4 regions of the Pantoea sp. SGAir0175 genome follow, and region 1 is predicted to be linked to each of the others. Evidence: predicted binding sites of a transcription regulator. Region 1 holds the regulator's gene; each other region holds the start of a gene.

Region 1 (3,939 bases):
GAACAGCGCCAGCGCGCTGCCGAACATCAGCATCACCGCAAAGCGCGCCGCCGTCCGCAGCGCGGCAGATTTTAGCGACAGGTAGCTGCGCAGCGCCGGCAACAGCGGCAGGCGGCGCTGGCGATCGGCCATCAGGTCGCGGGTATACAGCGGCTTCTGCGTGCGCAGCACGCGCGCAATGCGGCTGAAATGGTAGAGGCAGAAATTACCGACCGGATTATCCGGGTGCTGCCGGGCAATTTTCTCCAGCGCGCCGAGCGGCTTTTCCATGTGGAAGCGTTCCGGCAGCTGGTGATAGAGAATGGCATCGGCCAGCACGCGTAGCCGTGCCGAAATGATTTTCGCGTTCCAGCGGATCACCGCCTCGGCGTGGCTCTGCTCCACCAGCTTTTGCACCTCTTCCGGCTGGTGCAGGCTGACCGAGATGTGCTCCTGCAGATCGAGCGCAACCTGAAAGGCGCGCGTCAGGCGTTTATGGCTGTTATCACGGCTGGCCGACAGCATATGCATCTGCTGGTAGCAGGTGGTGATCAGATCGACCGCTTTCTGCTGGCGCGCCAGTAATGGTGGCAGCGCTTTTTCCGGATCGGTCAGCTGCGTCAGCAGGGTGTATTTGGCGTCGCAGTAATCGGCCAGCTCGCGGTACAGCAGGCTGAGGGTCTCGCGCATCGGCTGCTCTTTCCACAGCCAGAACCAGAACCAGTTAAACAGCCCGTACCACAGCGTCCCGCCGATATACAGCAGCGGCGGGACCCACATCGGCATACGGCCGACGAGGCTTAAGGTAAAGATGGCGGCGATCAGCGTGCCGGGCAGCAAACGACCATGCAGCGGGCTGATTTCACCGGTCACGCCCACCAGCAGCGGCAACACCAGCAGAATCAGCGGCAGCGGCACAGCGTAAGCCGTGAGGTACTGAATCAGAAAACTGCCGCTGGCGAACAGTGCGCCGCCGACAATCAGCCGTTTGAAGAACCGCTTGTGTGGCGTATCCAGACCGGCGATGTTGCAGCAGGCCGGCACCAGGGAGAACAGCAGCCCTTTTTGCAGATCGCCAAACAGCCAGCCGAGCGCCACAGGCAGGCACAGCACCAGCGTTTGCCGCAGCGCATAGTTAACTTCCGGATGATAGATGATTCGACGCCACATCAGCTCATCGTAAACAGAAACGGCGCGATGTTGCCATCACGCCGTGGGTGAGAAGAAATCAGCGGGTGCCGTAAACGACGATGGTTTTGCCATGTGCGGAGATCAGGTTCTGATCTTCCAGCATTTTCAGGATACGACCCACGGTTTCGCGTGAGCAGCCCACGATCTGACCAATCTCCTGACGGGTGATTTTAATCTGCATACCGTCCGGGTGGGTCATGGCGTCAGGCTGTTTCGCCAGGTTGAGCAGCGTTTGCGCGATACGGCCGGTCACATCGAGGAAGGCAAGGTTGCCGACTTTTTCAGATGTTACCTGCAGGCGACGCGCCATCTGCGCCGACAGGCGCATTAAAATATCCGGATTGACCTGAATCAGCTGACGGAATTTTTTGTAGGAAATTTCAGCCACTTCGCAGGCGGTTTTCGCACGTACCCAGGCGCTACGCTCCTGGCCCTCTTCAAACAGGCCGAGCTCACCGATGAAATCCCCCTGATTGAGGTAGGAGAGAATCATCTCTTTGCCTTCTTCATCTTTAATCAGTACCGCGACGGAACCTTTCACGATGTAGTACAGCGTTTCCGCTTTCTCACCCTGATGGATGAGGGTGCTTTTGGATGGATATTTGTGAATATGGCAATGGGACAGGAACCATTCGAGTGTAGGGTCTGTTTGCGGTTTGCCGAGAACCATTCGCTATTATCCTCTGTTGTAATCGTGCCCAAAATACAGGGGGCAGTTTTCCCTGTCAGGCGGTGAAATCGTCCAGCGTTTCCCGTGAGGGACAGTTATTCGGGGGTGGATTCGTAAGCGATGCTTTTGATTCGTCCCGCTTTCGTCTTTCGTGACGAAAATATTTTCAGCACTGTTTGTAGCATAGCTTTTGCAACCTGTCTCCTGTTGTCTCGCTTCAGCAGGTGGGGGATGCGTCTGCATTGCTGTTTGTCAGGTGAAAGCGTACTCTGGCGGCAAAACCGCCGCTTCAGGAGAAAGAATAATGCAGGCACGAGTGAAATGGGTGGAAGGGCTGACCTTTCTCGGAGAATCCTCATCCGGTCATCAGGTATTAATGGACGGCAATTCCGGTGATAAAGCGCCCAGCCCGATGGAAATGGTGTTGATGGCTGCGGGCGGCTGCAGCGCGATTGACGTGGTGTCGATTCTGCAAAAGGGGCGCAACGATGTCGCCGATTGTGAAGTCAAACTGACCTCGGAACGCCGCGAAGAAGCGCCACGCATTTTTACGCATATCAATCTGCATTTTATTGTCAGCGGCAAAGCGCTGAGCGATAAAGCGGTAGCGCGCGCGGTGGATCTGTCCGCGGAGAAGTACTGCTCGGTGGCGATCATGTTGGGCAAGGGCGTCGAGATAACGCACAGCTACGAAGTGGTGGAGCTGTAATCCAGCCGGGAGCGCGGCCCTGCGCTCCCGATCTCAGCTCCTCCCGGCGAAACTGGCGCGTTAGCCTGCGCTATTCAATACGTTTTCCTTCAATCAACCGCTGCACCAGCGGCGTCATGATTAACTCCATCGCCAGTCCCATCTTGCCGCCCGGCACCACCAGCGTATTCATGTGGGAAATAAACGAGCCCTGGATCATCGCCAGTAAATAAGGAAAAGCGATGCCCTCCAGGCCGCGAAAATGAATCACCACAAAGCTCTCATCCAGCGACGGGATCTCACGCGCGGCAAACGGGTTCGAGGTATCCACGGTCGGCACGCGCTGGAAGTTGAGGTGCGTGCGGGAAAACTGCGGCGTGATGTAGTTGATGTAGTCTTCCATCGAACGCACCACCGAATCCATCACCGCTTCGCGCGAATGGCCGCGCTCGCTGGTGTCGCGCACCAGTTTCTGAATCCACTCCAGATTAACAATCGGTACCACGCCAACCAGCAGATCGACATGTTCAGCCACGTTATGCTGCTGCGTCACCACGCCGCCGTGCAGGCCTTCATAGAACAGCACATCGGTGTTTTCCGGCAGCGGCTGCCAGGGTGTAAACGTGCCCGGCACCTGATTCCACGGCACCGCTTCATCGTAGGTGTGCAGATATTTGCGCGACTGGCCGAGTCCGCTCTGACCATAGTCGCGGAAAGTCTGCTCCAGCAGGCCGAAGTCGTTGGCTTCCGGGCCAAAGTAGCTGATGTGACGCCCGAGGTCGCGCGCCTTACGAATCGCCATGTCCATTTCCGGACGGGTATAGCGATGGAAACTGTCGCCTTCTACTTCCGCCGCGTGCAGATCCAGCTGCTGGAAAATTTTACGGAAGGCGAGACTGGTGGTGGTGGTTCCGGCGCCGCTGGAACCGGTAACGGCTATGACTGGATGCCTGGCTGACATAACAGCGCTCCCTGTGAAGTCCGGCGATGAGCATTGTTACCACGAATTGCCGCCTGACGCATCAGCCGCGAAATTCCCGCCGCGGCATAATATTGACCGATTCATGCAATTCTGACCACACCAGTACCACCTCGCCCTGCTCGAGCTGGCGGCGCACGTCGGCCACTTTCTGCGTCAGGCTGCGCTCCTGCTCGCCATAATCGGTGCCTTCACGCAGCACAAAACTTTCTATCAGGTTTTCCAGCGTTGTCGGGTCGAGTTCTTGCCAGGGAATAATCACAGTTACATATCCAGATAAGTTGAGAGCCAGTCCGGCACGCGCTGCTCCAGCCACATTTTGGGTCGCAGCAGGCTGCCGCCCACGAAGCCGACGTGACCGCCTTGCTGCGTCAGCTGATACTCAATTGTGGCAGACAACTGCTGCGGCTGCGGGATCACCGCATCGGTCAT
Region 2 (3,939 bases), 1.9 Mb from region 1:
CAGTCTGCGTCTGTTGCCGGAAGAGGTCAGCGCGTATGCCAGCGATTTTTATCCGGCACCACGCTGTATTGAACTGAGCAAGCCGGCGCCCGCGCTGGCCAACGACTGGTTCCTGGTGACCGGCTCCGGGAAGTTCTTTCGCAACGTGCAGCTCGATCCGGCAGACAGTCTGGTGCTGCTGCAGGTGGATGACAAAGGGCTGTCGTACAAAATTCACTGGGGGCTCAGCAACGGAGGGTTGCCAACATCCGAGCTGGCGGCGCACTTTCAGTCACACAGCGTACGCAAGGCACTGAGCCACGGCGCGGACCGGGTGATTATGCACTGTCACGCCACCCACTTTATGGCGCTCAGCTATGTGGTGGATCTGGATGCGGCGCGCTTTACCCGCCTGCTGTGGGAGGGCAGCACCGAGTGCCTGGTGGTGTTCCCCGATGGCGTCGGCATTTTGCCCTGGATGGTACCGGGTACCGATGGCATTGGTCAGGCGACGGCAGAAGCGATGGCCAGCCATAGCCTGGTGATGTGGCCTTTCCACGGAATCTTTGGCGCCGGACCGACGCTCGACGAAACCTTTGGTCTGATTGATACCGCTGAGAAGTCATCGCAGGTGGTGGTCATGGCGCTGTCGATGGGCGGCATTCGTCAGAGCATCACCACTGAACAGCTGATTGCGCTGGGCGAGCGCTTTAACGTGAAGCCGTGGCCGGCGGCGCTGCAGGCGGAGCGCAGTGATGTTGCGTAAAGCGTTCGTCATGCAGGTCTATGCGCACTGCCATGCGGAGTATCAGCGCCGTCACACGCCAATCTGGCCGGAGCTGGAACGGACGCTGAAAGCGCATGGCGCGCATAACTACGCGATCTGGCTGGATGCTGAACGCAACCTGCTGTTTGCCAGCGTCGAGATTGAATCCGAAGCGCGCTGGCAGGCTGTAGCGCAAACTGAGGTGTGTCAGCGCTGGTGGGCGTCAATGCGTGACCTGATGCCATCAAATCCCGACGACAGCCCGGTGAGCAAAGCCCTGCAGCCGATGTTTTTCCTGCCTTAGCCGGCCATGTCAGCAGCGGTGCCGCCAGGGGCGCCGCTGCCTGTGAAACGCATTAGCCGTTGGAGCGCAGCTGCGGATAACGGCGGAAAATGGCGATACACCAGAACAGTCCCGCCAGGCCAATGATTGCGCCCACGTTGCCCACGTCTGCCATCTGCAGATGCAGACTGACCTGGTTACCGAGTAGCGCGCCTGCGCCAATACCGATGTTATAAATACCGGAAAACAGCGACATGGCGACGTCGGTGGCGTCCGGTGCCAGCGATAGCACGCGCACCTGCATCGCCAGGCCGATCATCATCATTGCCATTCCCCAGATAATACACAGCACGGTAATCGCTGCCGGGCGTACCGCAGCAAACACCAGCAGACCCATACACAGGGTAATCAGCGCAATGGCGGCGATCAGCAACGCGGACGGGAATTTATTGCCCAGCGTGCTGAACAGAATACTGCCCAGAATGCCGGCTGAGCCGAACAGCAGCAGTAACAGGGTGGTAAAGTTCTCATCAGCGCTGGCTACCACCTGCATAAACGGCTCGATATAGCTGTAAGCGGTGTAGTGCGCGGTCACCACGACGGTGACCAGAATGTACATCGCCACCAGCGCCGGGCGGCGAAACAGCATCGGCACGCTGCTGAGTGAACCGGTGTGCTCACTCGGCAGGCGCGGCAGTATCCGCACCAGCATAATCAGCAGTACCAGCGCTGACAGGCCGATCATACCAAAGGTGGTACGCCAGCCCAGATACTGACCCACAATACGACCAATCGGTACGCCCAGCACCATCGCCAGCGCCGTGCCCGTGGCCAGCATACTCAACGCCTGGGTTTTCTTGCCGGCCGGCGCAACGCGAATCGCCAGAGAGGCGGTGATCGACCAGAACACCGCGTGTGCCAGTGCAATGCCAATGCGCGACAGCACCAGCGACGTGAAATCCCACGCCACGGCCGATAACAGGTGGCTGGCAACAAACAGAATAAACAGGATGGCCAGCAGCAGGCGGCGCTCGACGTTGCGCGTCAGCAGCATTAACGGCAGCGATAACAGCGCCACGACCCAGGCATAGATGGTGAGCATGATACCGACATCAGCGGTTTTCATTGCAAAGCTGCTGGCGATGTCCGAAAGCAGGCCAACCGGCACAAATTCGGTGGTATTGAAGACAAAAGCAGCGATAGCCAGCAGCACCACGCGCAGCCAGGCTGTTTTACGGGAAACGTTTGTAGATTGCATTGAATTCAAATCGGCTAAACGACGAGTGAGGGGGGCAGGAACGCACCCGGTAAAGTGACCTCGATCACAAATTTCCGCTATTGTGGAGCATTAGTCAGCCGATGAAAACCGTTAACCCGGGTTTTATCACTGAATATTTCTTATCGCGCTGAGCGTGGTAAATAGCCTGTGGTTATGGGGAGTTGTTGCGCCAGCGTGCTGCCGGCCCGCAAGTCTGCCGTACCAGGACAGGCTAAGTCAGCTGTTTCTGTCATAGAAAAATCGCTTAGCCGTGCTGAGGGCGAGTACCGTGCGGGCGGGTGCGGTTCAGACCAGGATTATCAGAGTCACGCCATATGCTTTAGTGCCACGCTAAAGTTGTGTGTCGGATTTTTTTTTACGCCCACCGGGCAGCAGTGTTCGCAGCCCAACGCAGTGGCATAAAATTTACGCGCCTGCTGGATTGCGGCTCCGGGCGTGTAAAAAGTCCCCAGAAAACGGCGACCGCCGTCGGAAGGCAGGAACGGACAGCCCTTCGCATGCACCACATGATTGTCGTTATAACCGGCATGCTTATCGACATAATAGTAAAGCTCCATCTGACTACCTCATTGCTGTGTAAAAAATAAGTCTATGTATTATTGGAATAGAACGAATTATAGCGATGAATTGCTATTTTGTTTTAAGTGGTACGGCGCGAATGCCTAATTATTCGAATCCAGCGGAGCAGGCGGGACGCTGAGGTCCCGCGCTAACGATGAAGGGTATTACAGTTTGCGGCCCTGTAAACGCAGGCCAACCAGCAGTGCCAGCACCAGCAGGGCGCTGATAAACAGGGTTACGCCCGGCCAGCCGTAGCGGTGCCAGAACACGCCGCCGAGGGTGCCGGCCACGCTGGATCCCACGTAGTAGCTGAACAGGTAAAGTGATGATGCCTGGCCTTTCGCCCGGCGCGCGCGCGGTCCAATCCAGCCGCTGGCCACCGAATGGGCGGCAAAGAAGCCGGCAGTGAACAGCATCATGCCCGGCAGAATCAGCCACAGCGAATTAAAGGCGGTCAGCAGCAGACCGGCCAGCATGATTGCCGTGGCGCCCGTCATCACCGGACCGCGACCAAAGCGGCTGGTCATCGCGCCGGCTTTCGGCGAACTCCACGAACCGGTGAGATACACTACGGACAACAGCCCGACCACCGCCTGGCTCAGTGACCACGGCGCGCTCAGTAAACGGTAGCCGATGTAGTTAAACAGCGTGACAAACGCGCCCATCAGCAGAAAGCCTTCGGCAAACAGCAGCGGCAACCCTTTGTCGCGCCAGTGCAGGCGGAAGTTGATAAGCAGACTGCGTGGCCGCAGCGAGGCAGGGCGAAAATGGCGCGACGCGGGCAGAATTTTCCAGAACATCAGCGCGCCAGCCAGCGCGCAGCAGCCAATGACGCCAATGGCAATACGCCACGAGAAAAAGTCGGTCAGCACACCCGAGAGTAAACGACCGCTCATGCCGCCAATCGAGTTGCCGCTGATGTACAGCCCCATGGAGAAGGCGATGACCCGCGGATGCATCTCTTCGCTCAGGTAAGTCATGCCCACCGCCGCGACGCCACTGAGCGAAAGACCGGTCAGCGCGCGCATCAGCAGAATCCCCTGCCAGCTGCTCATGGTGGCGGAGATCAGC
Region 3 (3,939 bases), 340 kb from region 1:
CGCCGCATCGGAGGTAAAGCGTCGCTCGCGCTGGACCAGCTGTGCCATGCGGGCAAACAGGCCATTCAGCGCCGCCACCAGCGGCTTCACCTCCAGCGGCAGGCGTTGCGGCGTCAGCGGGGTGGCATCATCCGGCGCGCGCTGCTGTAGCGATGCAGTCAGGCGTTTCAGCGGACGCAGCTCAAACCATACCAGCGCCAGCAGCAACAGCAGCATCAGCGGCATGGCCACCAGCCACGGCAGCAGACTGCTCAGTGCCAGATCGCGCGTCATATCATCACGATATTCCCACTCCTGTCCGACCACCACGCGCCACTGCTTATCGGCTGACGTCAGCCACAGCAGCCGCCAGCGATCGTCATCACCACGCAGGCGACCATCGTGGAAGCCGTCACGATCCGCTGTAAACTGCAAATCGCGGCCGTTTTCGCCGTCGTTCAGCAGCGGTTTGCCGTCGGCGCTGAACAGCGCAAAGGCCAGCGCGTCGTCATCCTGATCGCCGCGATGGTGGCGCAAAATCGCTTTGGTTTTTGGCAGCGAGGCGGCCTGCAGGCGACTGGCATCCAGCGCCAGCAGGCGTTTGGCGAACAGCATCTGCTGGGTATCAAACAGCTCATTAACGGTGTCGCGCGTCTGCTGCCATGCGCTAAAGGTGGCGCTGGCACCACACAGAATTATTAACAGCAGAAAGCCGATGGCCAGTCGCAGGAACAGACTCATTCTGCCGCTCCCAGCGTGTAACCAATGCCGTGCACGGTGCGGATGAACTGACTGCCAAGCTTTTTACGCAGATGGTGGATGTGCACTTCGACTGCGTTACTGGAGACGTCGTCGTCCCAGCTGTACAGTTTCTCCTCCAGCTGCGCGCGCGTCAGCACGCGACCGGGATTGCGCAGGAACAGCTCCAGCAGCGCCAGCTCACGGCTTTTCAGGCTGAGCGGTTCGCCATCCAACATCACGCTATGGCTGCCGGGAGCCATCACCAGCCTGCCGTGACGCAGCTCCGGCTGCAGCTGACCGTGACGGCGACGAATCAGCGCCTGCAGACGCGCGGCCACCTCTGTCAGCGCAAACGGCTTACACAGATAGTCGTCGGCACCGAGTTGCAGACCCTGCACGCGCTGGTCCAGCGCATCGCGTGCGGTGAGGATCAGCACCGGGACATCCGCGCCCTGCTCACGCCACTGGCGCAGGATGTCCAGCCCGTCACGTTGCGGCAGCGACAGATCCAGCACCACGGCATCCCATGGCGCCGCGTTGAGTGCCTGAAATCCGGCTTCGCCGCTGACAAACCAGTCGACGCTGAAACCCAGTTTGGTCAGGCCGACCTTCAGGCCATCGCCAATCAGCGTATCGTCTTCAATTAATAAAATGCGCATGCGTTTCTCCCGGTTATCTGGGGGTTTATACGAAGCAGATGCGCGCTTGTACAGCGTCATTCGCCCGTTTTGGCTTATTTTTCCCCTCTTTTTTTCCCTTAAGATCCTGTTAAGAACCCTGTGGTGAAATAGCTCCCGTAATCCGCACAGACATGGAAATGAGGTGAAAAATGAAAAAGAGTGCAGCGCTATTCGCCATTATCGCCCTGGCGGCAACCCCGGTGTTAGCCGCCCAGCAGGGTGGCTTTGTCGACCCGAACGCGCCAGCCGCTCAGGCTAAAGCCGGCGGTTTTAAGGCCGATAACAGCAGTGTGGTGACGGTCAAGCAGGCCGAAGAGATGAAGGATGACAGCTGGATCACCGTGCGCGGCCAGCTTGATAAGCAGATCGGCGATGAAGATTATCTGTTCCGCGACAGCAGCGGCAGCATGAAAGTGGAGATCGACCACAAACGCTGGAACGGCCAGACCATTACGCCGAAGGATCAGGTCGAGTTGACCGGCGAACTGGATAAGGATTTCAATTCGATTGAACTGGACGTTAAACAGGTGCGTAAACTGCCGTAACCTCCCCTGCGGAGCCACGTCGTGGGCTCCGCCATCCCGCCAAACTCAAATTTTCCCCGGCCCAGGCGAAACGTTTCGATGGCGATCACATTTCCGTGATGCCGTCATTGAGTTGCCATGTACATTTAATACACTGCCAGACAGCGAAACGTTTCGCTGTGGAGTGGAATAAATGAAAAAAGGTCGCCTGTTAAACGCTGAAGTCTCTCATGTGATTGCCCGCCTCGGGCATACCGATACGCTGACGATTGCCGATGCGGGCTTGCCGATTCCGGCCGGTCCACAGCGCATCGATCTGGCGCTGACGCCCGGTACGCCCGATTTTTTACAGGTGGTGGAGGTCATCACGCAGGAGATGCAGGTTGAGAGCGCCCTGATAGCGGAGGAGATCCAACAACACAATCCGCAACTCCACAGCCAGCTGATCGCCGTGCTCGAAGCCTTGCAACAGCACCAGGGGAATGTGATTAGCGTTCGTTACACCAGCCATGAACAGTTCAAACAACACACTCAGCGCAGTCAGGCGGTCATTCGCAGCGGAGAGTGCTCTCCGTATGCGAATGTCATCCTGAGCGCGGGCGTCACTTTCTGAGGCCGCTATGCAACCGTTATTGCAACTCAGGGGAATTGAAAAATCATTTCCCGGCGTGAAGGCGCTCAACGGCGCGTCGCTGGCGGTTTATCCCGGGCGCGTGATGGCGTTAGTGGGAGAGAACGGCGCGGGCAAATCCACCATGATGAAGGTGCTGACCGGCATCTACAGTATGGACGCCGGTTCGCTGCACTGGCTGGGCAAAGAAGTGACGTTCTCCGGGCCGAAAGCGTCTCAGGAAGCCGGCATCGGCATCATCCATCAGGAGCTGAACCTGATCCCGCAGCTGACCGTCGCGGAGAATATTTTCCTCGGCCGTGAATTCGTTAACCGCTTTGGCCGCATCGACTGGAAACAGATGTATGCCGCGGCGGATGCGCTGTTAAAGCGCCTCAATCTGCGCTTCAGCAGCCACAAGCTGGTGGGCGATCTGTCGATTGGCGACCAGCAAATGGTGGAGATCGCCAAAGTGCTCAGCTTCGAGTCGCAGGTCATCATTATGGATGAACCGACCGATGCGCTGACCGATACCGAAACCCTGTCGCTGTTCCGCGTCATCAATGAGCTGAAAGCGCAGGGCTGCGGCATTGTTTATATCTCCCACCGCATGAAAGAGATCTTTGAGATTTGCGATGACGTCACCGTGTTCCGCGACGGCCAGTTTATTGCCGAGCGCGCGGTAAACGATCTGAGCGAAGAGGGCCTGATCGAAATGATGGTTGGCCGCAAGCTTGAGGATCAGTATCCGCATCTCGATCAGACACCGGGCGAGGTGCGGCTGCGGGTCGAGCACGTTAGCGGACCGGGCGTAGAAGATGTCAGCTTTACCCTGCGTAAGAGCGAGATTCTGGGCATTTCCGGTCTGATGGGCGCGGGCCGCACCGAATTAATGAAGGTGCTGTACGGCGCGCTGCCGCGTACGCACGGCAAAGTGACGCTTAACGGCCGCGAGATTGTCACCCGCTCGCCGCAGGACGGCCTGGCCAACGGCATCGTCTATATCTCGGAAGACCGTAAGCGTGACGGGCTGGTGCTCGGGATGTCGGTCAAAGAGAACATGTCGCTGACCGCGCTGCGCTACTTCAGCCGCGCCGATGGCGGCCTGAAGCACGCCGAAGAGCAGCTGGCGGTGGGCGATTTTATTCGCCTGTTCAATGTGAAAACGCCGTCAATGATGCAGCCGATCGGTCTGCTGTCCGGCGGTAATCAGCAAAAAGTGGCGATTGCGCGTGGCCTGATGACGCGCCCGGATGTGCTGATCCTCGACGAGCCGACGCGCGGCGTCGATGTCGGGGCGAAAAAAGAGATCTATCAGTTAATTAACCAGTTTAAAGCCGAAGGGCTGAGCATCATCCTGGTGTCGTCGGAAATGCCGGAAGTGCTGGGCATGAGCGACCGCATT
Region 4 (3,939 bases), 460 kb from region 1:
TGCTGCTTCAGCTGGCTGGTGCCGCGCACCATGTTTTCACAGGCGATGATATTCAGCGGACGGACATTACCGTTGTCACTGCGTTTGGCCAGACCCTGCGCCACGCTGCCCGCGATGCGCTCAAGGATCTGCGGACCAACCGCCGTGGTAACGATATCAACCTCAGCGATCAGCGTGACGATGTCGTCGCTGGTGCTGTTCACCGCGCTGACGCCGGTAACGATTTCAACCTGCGCCTGCTCGCCCACCACGTGAACCGGATACTCATGACGGGCGTTAAGGGCATCAAGCACCACCTGATTCACATCAGCAAACACCAGTTCGATACCGGCATCCGCCAGCAGCTTACCGATAAATCCACGGCCGATGTTACCTGCTCCAAAATGTAACGCTTTCATAAATTTGACCCATATCAAATGACGAAAGGGCGGGCATGTCCGCCCCGGAAAGTGGGGACGGGCTTGCCCGCCCCAGGGAAGTTAAAACCGCGAATTACGCGTTGGCAGTGCTGCCAGACAGCAGATCCAGCACGTCCTGCACGCTGGTGGTGTTCGCCAGCTTCTCGATTACGCTGTCGTCATCGAGCGCATTGGTCAGGCTGGTGATCACCTGAATGTGTTCGTTATTGCGTGCGGCAATACCAATCACCAGTCGCGCGACTTCGTCCGGCTCATCGCCAAACTGCACGCCAGCCGGATACTGGCAGAATACAACGCCGGTTTTCAGCACGCGGTCTTTGGCTTCGACGGTGCCGTGCGGCACGGCGATGGATTCACCGAGGTAAGTTGGCGTCAGCTGCTCGCGCGCCAGCATCGCTTCAACGTATTCCGGCTGCACGTAGCCACCTTTCACCAGCTGCTCGCCGGCGAAGCGAATCGCCTGCTCTTTATTGCTGGCGCTCAGGCCGAGGAACACGTTGTCAGCGCCCAGTTTGAACAGGTGCGCGCTGCCGTCGTCATAGCTGTCTGCCAGCGCGGTCTGTACCGTTTCACGGTGGGCTTCGCTGCGGTTCGCCGCCACCAGACGCTCAGTCAGGTTGGTGTACAGCGCGCTGTCGAGGAAGTTGTTCAGCGAGATGTGCTGCGCCTGTGGCGCCTGACGCATCGCACGTTCGGTCAGATCGCGGTGAGTAATCACCAGATCAACATCGCCCGGCAGCGAGTTAATCGCGCTGTTGGTCACAGAGATATTGCTCAGGCCCGCATCCTGTACCTTCTTGCGCAGCACGCCTGCACCCATCGCGCTGGAGCCCATACCGGCATCACAGGCGACGATGATTTTGCGCACGTGGCTGACGTCAACGCTGCTGGCATCGGCTACCACCGGTGAACCGGCAACGGCCTGGCCTTTTGACTGCGCTTTCATGTCTTTCATGCGCTGGGTCGCCGCTTCGATATCGTCTTCTTCTTTTACTTTGCTGGTTTTCAGCAGAATCGAGGAGACCACGAAGGAGACGGCGAAAGCCGCAACGATAGCCGCGATGTTAGCGAAGTAAGCGCCTTTTGGCGTCATCGCCAGCACGGCCAGAATCGAACCTGGTGAGGCCGGTGATACCAGACCGCCGTTCAGCAGCGTCAGGGTGAACACGCCGGTCATACCGCCGAGGATCACTGCCAGCAGCAGGCGCGGCGCCATCAGCACGTACGGGAAGTAGATTTCGTGGATACCGCCAAGGAAGTGGATGATCGCTGCACCGCCCGCCGACTGCTTGGCGCTGCCGCGGCCGAAGATCATATAAGCAACCAGCACGCCCATACCCGGACCCGGGTTCGCTTCAATCAGGAAGAAGATCGATTTGCCCGCTTCGCTGGCCTGCTGGATACCCAGCGGCGAGAAGATACCGTGGTTGATGGCATTATTGAGGAACAGGATTTTCGCCGGTTCAACAAAGATTGAGGTCAGCGGCAGCAGGTTGTTCTGCACCATCAGGTTTACGCCGGCGGCGAGAATGTGTGACAGACCTTCTACCAGCGGACCGATAGCGAGGAAGGCCAGCAGCGCCAGCAGCATACCGATAATACCGGCCGAGAAGTTGTTGACCAGCATCTCGAAGCCGCTTTTGATTTTGCCGTCAACCGCGCGGTCAAACGACTTAATCGCCCAGCCGCCCAGCGGACCGGCAATCATCGAGCCAAGGAACATCGGCATATCGGCACCGACGATCACGCCCATGGTGGTGATGGCACCGACCACGCCGCCGCGATCGCCACCCACCAGACGACCACCGGTGAAGCCGATGAGCAACGGCAGCAGGTAGGTAATCATCGGGCCGACCAGCTTGGCCAGCGTTTCGTTAGGAATCCATCCGGTTGGAATGAACAATGCTGTGATGATACCCCAGGCGATAAACGCACCGATGTTTGGCATCACCATATTACTCAGAAAGCGACCAAAGCTCTGAACCTTGACCTTGACTGATGAGGACATAAACCCACCCCTTATTGAGACGCGCTGCAATAAGAGAGCGCGTTTGTTTTTGTTAAGACGTTACGGCGGGGGCCGTGGCATTACTGTATGCACGCGGACTCTAGCACTAGTTGATTACACTGCGTAGCGTCAGGAAAAAGTGTGATACATATCACGCTAAGTTGGGGTGGGCAGGGGGATTAAAGGTGACTTTGATCACAAAAATACCCTGTAAGAAAGCAACGCTGGCGAAAAAATGCGCGCAACAGCGGTAGAAATGTGACAAAAATCACCTTTCACCTGGGCCGGTTTGTTTCACAAATGTGATTGAGATCACAAACTATTTTTGGTTGAAAATGCGCCAGATCACACTCTGTGCTGACAGAAAAAGGCGATGTAAGGAAGTGACGAAAATCTGAAAAAGCGGGCAGTGGAGAACTGCCCGCTGAGCGGCTTACTGCAAACCACCCTGTACGGCATTTTGTGCCTGGGTCAGCGCCTGCGTGTTGCTGGCGAGATTGCTCATCAGCGTGTTGTACTGCGTGGCCTGCTCCTGCGTCGGGAACTGAACGCCGCCGTCATTGAAGCTGACGCGCGCGCCCTGCGACTGCAGATAATCGCCGGCCTGAACTGCCGACTGGCTCAGCGCCTGCAGCTGCGGCAGCAGCGGAATCAGCGTGCTGGCTGGCTGCGTCACCACTTTGGCGTACACGCTGTCGTACACTTTCTTCAGATCGTCCGGCTGCTTCAGCGTGGCTTTGCTGCTGTCGGCCTGCATTTTGGCGCTCTGAATCTGCTGCGTCAGCACGCTCAGATTGCCGCTCGCCTGGCGCAGGCTGTCGCGGCGTGTCAGGTAATCCTGCGGCACGCGAATGGCCGCCAGCTCATCAACCACCGGGCGCATGCCCTGATCCACCGCCTGATTCACCTGCTGCGAGAAGCCATACAGGATGGCGTAATCACTGGCGTAATTACCGAAGGTTTGCTTCTGGTTTTCGCTCAGGCTGGGCAGATGTTCACCGCTGCGCATCACGGTGTTTTGCAAAAAATCAGTAAAGGCTTTGCGCTGATCGCCCTCTTTATCGCCGCAGGCGGTAAGCTGCAGCACAAGTAGCACGCCGGTCAGCAGCATGCCGCTACGCATCCAGATGCGGGAAATTCCTGACGCCATAATTCAACTCCTGTTGTGACGATGGCTAAATTCGATTCGCTGGGAAAGGTCCTAAAGAATAGTGCAATGGCCCCGGCTGTACAACGGCTGGTCTGCAGTGCTTCACGCTGGTGCGTGCCTGCTGCACAACTGTGCAGCGCAGCCTGCCTGCGAGCGCAGCGCTGTGCAATAACGCATGTAATTCAGGCTGATAGCAACCTGGCATTGATATTGCCTGCTTACTGGCAGATGCAGGAGCGATCGCGGGCAACCGACGTCGCCACACAATTTGCAATGGGTCACTAGGGTTCCGATCGCGAGATGCTGGTCCGAGAGTGACCGACCGTCCTCTGACGGTTACACGGCGGGAAAAAAGCCCGGGA

Evidence for each region. The regulator CRP, encoded in region 1, controls carbon source genes, mostly activating them, when cyclic AMP is high. The targets are predictions, from matches to a motif close to ATGTGANNNNNNTCACAT.
Region 2: the regulator CRP is predicted to act here: its motif matches at 2,339-2,356, upstream of C1N56_RS10040 (sugar transporter).
Region 3: the regulator CRP is predicted to act here: its motif matches at 2,019-2,036, upstream of rbsD (D-ribose pyranase).
Region 4: the regulator CRP is predicted to act here: its motif matches at 2,684-2,701, upstream of C1N56_RS18570 (PTS mannitol transporter subunit IICBA).

Annotation. Positions count from the first base shown of each region.
Region 1 is NZ_CP028081.1:298,378-302,316, forward strand. Features, by position in the region: gene C1N56_RS01305 (YccS/YhfK family putative transporter) at 1-1,149, opposite strand, end outside; gene crp (cAMP-activated global transcriptional regulator CRP) at 1,208-1,840, opposite strand; gene C1N56_RS01315 (OsmC family protein) at 2,145-2,549, shown strand; gene C1N56_RS01320 (phosphoribulokinase) at 2,620-3,489, opposite strand; gene C1N56_RS01325 (YheU family protein) at 3,551-3,769, opposite strand; gene C1N56_RS01330 (hydrolase) at 3,772-3,939, opposite strand, start outside.
Region 2 is NZ_CP028081.1:2,172,073-2,176,011, reverse strand. Features, by position in the region: gene rhaD (rhamnulose-1-phosphate aldolase) at 1-745, shown strand, start outside; gene rhaM (L-rhamnose mutarotase) at 735-1,049, shown strand; gene C1N56_RS10040 (sugar transporter) at 1,102-2,286, opposite strand; gene C1N56_RS10035 (hypothetical protein) at 2,613-2,864, opposite strand; gene C1N56_RS10030 (MFS transporter) at 3,033-3,939, opposite strand, start outside.
Region 3 is NZ_CP028081.1:4,096,525-4,100,463, reverse strand. Features, by position in the region: gene qseC (quorum sensing histidine kinase QseC) at 1-720, opposite strand, end outside; gene qseB (quorum sensing response regulator transcription factor QseB) at 717-1,379, opposite strand; gene C1N56_RS19135 (YgiW/YdeI family stress tolerance OB fold protein) at 1,550-1,945, shown strand; gene rbsD (D-ribose pyranase) at 2,118-2,537, shown strand; gene rbsA (ribose ABC transporter ATP-binding protein RbsA) at 2,545-3,939, shown strand, end outside.
Region 4 is NZ_CP028081.1:3,982,015-3,985,953, reverse strand. Features, by position in the region: gene mtlD (mannitol-1-phosphate 5-dehydrogenase) at 1-398, opposite strand, end outside; gene C1N56_RS18570 (PTS mannitol transporter subunit IICBA) at 493-2,427, opposite strand; gene C1N56_RS18565 (DUF3053 domain-containing protein) at 2,861-3,577, opposite strand; guanidine-I (ykkC/yxkD leader) riboswitch at 3,848-3,939, shown strand, end outside.